DNA from 2 places in the Rahnella variigena genome. Region 1 is predicted to be linked to the other one. Evidence: predicted binding sites of a transcription regulator. Region 1 holds the regulator's gene; the other holds the start of a gene.
What was found. The regulator sigma-54, encoded in region 1, starts transcription at its own class of promoters, with help from an activator protein. The targets are predictions, from matches to a motif close to GTTGGCACANNTTTCGCTNT.
Positions count from the first base shown of each region.

Region 1 (3,364 bases):
GGCGGGCCAGCCGACCAAAAAGAGTAACTGATTTTTATGGCTAAATTAATCGCAGAGAATCTGGCAAAAGCCTACAAAGGCCGCAAGGTCGTTGAAGATGTCAGCCTGATGGTCAACTCCGGCGAAATCGTCGGGTTATTAGGGCCAAACGGTGCCGGTAAAACTACGACGTTTTACATGGTCGTCGGCATTGTGCAGCGTGATGCAGGCCGTATTATCGTCGATGACGAAGACATCAGCTTGTTGCCATTGCATACCCGCGCCCGTCGCGGTATTGGCTATCTTCCTCAGGAAGCGTCCATTTTCCGCCGCCTCAGCGTGTTTGATAACCTGATGGCCGTGTTGCAGATCCGCGACGATCTGAACAAAGAACAGCGTAACGATCGTGCCAATGAACTGATGGAAGAGTTCCATATTTCTCATTTGCGCGATAACCTCGGTCAGTCACTGTCCGGTGGTGAACGCCGTCGTGTTGAAATCGCCCGTGCGCTGGCGGCGAACCCTAAATTCATCCTGCTGGATGAACCGTTCGCCGGTGTTGACCCGATTTCAGTTATCGACATCAAAAAAATCATTGAGCATTTGCGTGACAGTGGCCTCGGCGTACTGATCACCGACCATAACGTTCGCGAAACGCTCGACGTGTGTGAACGCGCTTACATCGTCAGTCAGGGCAAGTTAATCGCCCACGGCACGCCAGCCGATATTCTTGCTGATGAACAAGTTAAACGCGTTTATCTTGGTGAAGAATTCCGTCTGTGATCTGTGCCGCCGGAACCGTGCCTGTTTCGCCTTAAAATGAAACAGGCCGTCTCTGACAGAAGTGTTGCCGTTTTCACTCATCAACGGAAATAAAGCCAAGATATGAAGCAAGGTTTGCAACTCAGATTCAGCCAACAACTGGCAATGACTCCACAGTTACAACAGGCCATCCGCCTGTTGCAATTGTCCACGCTTGAGCTCCAACAGGAGATCCAACTCGCGCTGGAGAGCAACCCTCTGCTGGAACAAACCGACCTTCATGAAGAAATCGACTCGGTAGAAACCACCGACAGCGAAGGGTTAGATACCCGCGAAGCGCTCGAGCAAAAAGACATGCCCGAAGAGCTGCCGCTGGATGCGACCTGGGATGAAATCTATACCGCGGGCACGCCTTCCGGCACCGGTAATGATTACAGCGACGACGAGCTGCCGATTTATCAGGGTGAAACCACCCAGACTCTTCAGGATTACCTGATGTGGCAGGTCGAGCTGACGCCGTTCTCAGATACTGATGCGGCGATTGCGACGTCCATTGTCGATGCGGTCGATGACACCGGTTACCTCACCGTTTCTCTTGACGACATTCTGGAAAGCATCGGGGATGAAAACGTCACGATGGACGAAGTGGAAGCCGTGCTCAAACGCGTACAGCGTTTTGACCCGGTCGGCGTGGCCGCGCGCGACCTGCGCGACTGCCTGCTGATCCAGCTTTCCCAGTATGCGACCGACACGCCTTTCATCACCGAAGCCCGTCTTATCATCAGCGAACATCTGGATTTGCTGGCGAACCATGATTTCCGCGCACTTATGCGATCAACCCGGTTAAAAGAAGATACACTGAAAGGAGCGATGCTCCTGATCCAGTCTCTTGATCCGCGTCCGGGCCAGTCGATCAACACCGGCGAATCCGAATACGTGATCCCGGATGTGCTGGTGCGCAAAGTGTCAGGAGTCTGGACGGTTGAACTCAATTCGGACAGCATTCCGCGTCTGAAGATTAACCAGCAGTACGCCGCGATGGGGAATTCCGCACGCAGCGACAGCGACGGGCAGTTTATCCGCAGCAATCTGCAGGAAGCCAAATGGTTAATCAAAAGCCTGGAAAGCCGTAACGACACGCTGTTGAAAGTCACGCGCTGTATCGTTGAGCAGCAGCAGGCGTTCTTTGAACTGGGTGAAGAATTTATGAAACCTATGGTGCTGGCCGATATCGCCAGCGCCGTAGAAATGCACGAATCGACGATTTCACGCGTCACGACGCAGAAGTTTCTGCACAGCCCGCGTGGCATTTTCGAACTGAAGTATTTCTTTTCCAGCCATGTCAGTACAGACAGCGGCGGCGAGGCATCGTCAACCGCCATCCGGGCGCTGGTGAAGAAATTAATCGCAGCGGAGAATCCTGTAAAACCGCTCAGTGACAGTAAGTTAGCGACCCTGCTTTCCGATCAGGGAATTATGGTTGCACGACGAACCGTCGCCAAATACCGAGAGTCTTTGTCCATCCCGCCCTCAAACCAACGTAAACAGTTAGTTTGACCTCAACAGAGAAGGAAGACATTATGCAGCTCAACATTACCGGACATCACATTGAGATCACGGATCCCCTGAGAGAGTTCATCACGTCGAAGCTGGCCAAGCTAGAGCAGTATTTCGACAGGATTAATCAGGTGTATGTGGTGTTGAGCGTGGAAAAGGTGCAAAAAGTTGCCGAAGCGACTTTGCATGTGAATGGAGGCGAGTTACATGCCACCTCGGAACATCAGGATATGTACGCAGCGATTGACGGACTGGTTGATAAACTGGCCCGCCAGCTGAATAAACATAAAGACAAACTGAAACAGCACTGACATTCATGTAGCCAACCCTGTGCTACAAACCTTCGGGCATCGGCTTGTGACCTTCGGGAAACGAGCCGATATAGCTTTAAGGGTGAAACAGCGCAAAAGTGAAAGATGACATGATCAACGATATAGCAATGCAATTAACGTCGGTGCTTAATGCCGAATGCACCAAAAGCGGCGTTCATTGCGCCAGCAAAAAACGCGCACTGGAAATCATCAGCGAACTGGCCGCCAGACAACTGAATTTGTCGCCACAGGTGATTTTCGACGCTATTTTGACCCGTGAACGCATGGGCAGCACCGGGATCGGTGCCGGGATCGCCATCCCGCACGGTAAGCTGGAAGAAGATACGTTACGTGCCGTCGGCGTGTTCATTCAGCTGGAACAACCGATCGCTTTTGATGCCATCGATAATCAGCCGGTAGACTTACTTTTTGCCTTGCTGGTACCGGCAGATCAATGTAAAACCCATTTACATACATTATCTTTGGTGGCTAAGAAATTAGCTGATAAAACAGTGTGTCGCCGCCTTCGTGGTGCGCAGAGCGATGAAGAACTGTTCCAGATAATGACTGAAAACGAATAAATTGCTGATTCCCGGTACGGTGCCGGGAAAATGAATTCTGAACACTGAATGCCAGGGGAGTGACACCATGGTGCTGATGATTGTCAGCGGCCGTTCCGGTTCCGGGAAATCGGTTGCCCTACGGGCATTGGAAGACATGGGTTTTTACTGTGTGGATAACCTGCCGGTGGTGTT
Region 1 is NZ_NSDJ01000001.1:1,203,249-1,206,612, reverse strand. It holds gene lptA (lipopolysaccharide ABC transporter substrate-binding protein LptA) at 1-31, shown strand, start outside; gene lptB (LPS export ABC transporter ATP-binding protein) at 37-762, shown strand; gene rpoN (RNA polymerase factor sigma-54) at 865-2,298, shown strand; gene hpf (ribosome hibernation promoting factor) at 2,322-2,609, shown strand; gene ptsN (PTS IIA-like nitrogen regulatory protein PtsN) at 2,708-3,190, shown strand; gene rapZ (RNase adapter RapZ) at 3,258-3,364, shown strand, end outside.

Region 2 (3,364 bases), 430 kb from region 1:
TACTTTGTGTCACATGCTGGCTCGGACGTTGCGGACCCAGCAATCTGTCGACCAGATTACGCAGACGGTCGGCCTGCTCAATAATGACTTTGGTGTACTCAAGCAAAGCCGGATCGGGCAGCGCTCTGGATAACAACTGTGCCGCACCACGCAAACCGCCAAGCGGATTTTTAATTTCATGCGCGAGGCCGCGGATCAAATCGCGGGCTGCAACCTGTTGAGCATGCTGCAATTGTTCCTGACTCAAACGTCGCTGATTATCCATCGGCGCCAGTTCGAGCAGAATAAAACCTTCCGGCAGCATCTGTGCGGTCAGTGACAACACATGTGCGCGGCCATCGACGACTAAAGTCACTTCGCTGTCTGTAAAGCCCTGTCCGGCCGTCAGACTTTCACGCATTAACTCGATGTTCAGCGAAAAATATCCCACCAGCTCTGGCAACGGGGTGCCAAAAAGTTTGCGGGAACTTTGCGCCAGTAATTGCTGAGCCGCCGGGTTGGCGTAATGCACAGCCAAATCGTCGTCCAACAGCAGAACGCTGTTGATTAAAGAATTCAGGATCTGCCCAGCATCGGGCAGCTTGCCAGTTGCCATACCGCAGTCTCCCGCACCTGATGGGTGCAATTTGTCTCGCTACCCGGCCAAAACACGGGTCAGAGGGGTTAAGCAGGAAAGAGTGTGGAGAAAAAAGCCCATCCGGAGATGGGCTGAAAGTTTCCACGGCAACAAATAAAATCGTCTTACTTAATTTTGACGCTGAAGGCTTTCTTACTGCCAGGCCTCCAGTCGGGTATTTCTCTCAGCGCCGGTCAGAGGACGGGCGCTGAGTTCAGCAGCTAATTCGAGAATTAAACGCTGTGTTTAGACGCTGTAATACAGCTCGAACTCAACCGGATGCGGAGTCATACGCACGCGATCCATTTCTTCTTTACGCAGACCGATGTAAGCATCGATAGCGTCGTCAGTGAACACGCCGCCACGGGTCAGGAACTCGCGGTCTTCGTTCAGTGCGTTCAGCGCTTCTTCCAGTGAACCTGCAACTTTTGGAATTTCTGCTTCTTCTTCCGGTGGCAGGTCATACAGGTTTTTGTCCATCGCATCGCCAGGGTGGATCTTGTTGATGATACCGTCCAGGCCAGCCATCATCAGTGCAGCAAACGCCAGGTATGGGTTAGCCGCTGGATCAGGGAAGCGTGCTTCGATACGCATCGCTTTAGGCGTTGATACGTGTGGAATACGGATGGATGCAGAACGGTTACGCGCAGAGTAAGCCAGCATCACTGGCGCTTCGTAGCCCGGGACCAGACGCTTATAGGAGTTGGTAGTCGGGTTAGCGTAGGCGTTGATTGCTTTGGCGTGCTTGATGATACCGCCGATGTAGAACAGTGCCATTTCAGACAGGCCGCCGTATTTGTCGCCAGCGAACAGGTTGTTACCGTTCTTGGACAGAGACATGTGGCAGTGCATACCGGAACCGTTATCGCCAAACATTGGTTTTGGCATGAAGGTCGCAGTTTTGCCAAATGCGTGAGCCACGTTGTGAACCACGTATTTGTAGATTTGGATTTCGTCAGCTTTTTTGGTCAGGGTATTGAAGCGGGTTGCCACTTCGTTCTGACCCGCGGTTGCCACTTCGTGGTGGTGAGCTTCAACAACCAGACCCATTTCTTCCATGGTCAGACACATGGTAGAACGCAGATCCTGGGAGGAGTCGACCGGAGGAACCGGGAAGTAACCGCCTTTAACTGCAGGACGGTGGCCTTTGTTGCCGCCTTCGTATTTGGTGCTGGAGTTCCATGCGCCTTCGATATCATCGATAGCCACGTGAGAACCGGAGATGCTGCTGCCGAAGCGCACATCATCAAACAGGAAGAATTCTGGCTCTGGCCCGAACAGAACGGTGTCCGCGATACCGGAAGAGCGCAGGAAGTCTTCTGCACGTTTCGCGGTAGAACGTGGGTCGCGGTCATAACCTTGCAGCGTAGTTGGCTCAAGGATGTCGCAACGAATGATCAGCGTGGTTTCTTCGTAGAACGGGTCAAGAACAGCAGTGCTCGCATCTGGCATCAAAACCATGTCAGATTCGTTAATGCCTTTCCAGCCACCGATTGAAGAGCCATCAAACATTTTGCCTTCTTCGAAGAAGTCAGCGCTAACCTGGTGTGCAGGAATGGTGACGTGCTGTTCTTTGCCTTTGGTATCTGTGAAACGTAAATCTACGAATTTCACTTCATGCTCATTCAGCATCGTCAAAACGTGTTCAGCGGACATACTAGTTCTCCCGAATTTCTCATTATCGTCGTGGAACGAATAACCATTTTTGGTCTTTAGTTGGAAATAACAGCTTTACTTGAACTGGCGTGTGGACTGAACAGCGCTATTATTTGACTGGTCAGACGCGTCACCCTGTAAAAACTTTTTTTTACCCTAAAAACTATTAGCGAAAAGTGTGCCAACTTTGAGAAAATGCAAACAACGCCATTTTACAGGGCTCTTGCACTCGATAAGTATGCACCATAACGGAATTTCTGCACTATAATGGTGCTAACTCTGAGATGCATAGCACCAAAACGGTGCGTCATAATGGTTCAGTGGTCTTTTTGCACCGTGAAAGGGATCACAAAGTAACCATCCATAAGTTGTTTCATCAAGATCCTTGTGATCTTGTTTAGAACCTCGCTTAATACGTGTACAATAGCGCGCTATTTCTAATGCCTGAGGCAAAGCTGTGATCGAAAATTTGCGTAACATCGCCATTATTGCCCACGTTGACCATGGTAAAACCACCCTGGTCGACAAGCTGCTGCAACAATCCGGTACTTTCGGAGAGCGTGTAGAAGCCACTGAACGCGTAATGGACTCCAACGATTTGGAGAAAGAGCGTGGGATTACCATCCTCGCAAAAAACACCGCCATTAATTGGAAAGACTACCGCATCAACATCGTGGATACCCCAGGACACGCCGACTTCGGCGGTGAGGTAGAGCGTGTGATGTCAATGGTCGACTCGGTGCTGCTGGTTGTGGATGCAATGGATGGCCCAATGCCGCAAACCCGTTTCGTGACCAAAAAAGCATTCGCTAATGGTCTGAAACCGATCGTGGTAATCAACAAGGTTGACCGCCCTGGCGCGCGTCCTGACTGGGTTGTTGATCAGGTCTTCGACCTGTTCGTAAACCTGGACGCAACCGACGAACAACTCGATTTCCCAATCATCTATGCATCCGCATTGATGGGTATCGCGGGTAACGACCATAACGATATGGCCGAAGACATGACCCCGTTGTACCAGGCGATCGTTGACCACGTATCTCCGCCACAAGTTGAGATGGATGCACCTTTCCAGATGCAAATCTCTCAGCT
Region 2 is NZ_NSDJ01000001.1:775,862-779,225, forward strand. It holds gene glnL (nitrogen regulation protein NR(II)) at 1-595, opposite strand, end outside; gene glnA (glutamate--ammonia ligase) at 863-2,272, opposite strand; gene typA (ribosome-dependent GTPase TypA) at 2,730-3,364, shown strand, end outside.
Region 2: glnA (glutamate--ammonia ligase) is a predicted target of sigma-54. The motif match lies at 2,439-2,458, and genes of this name have one in related genera.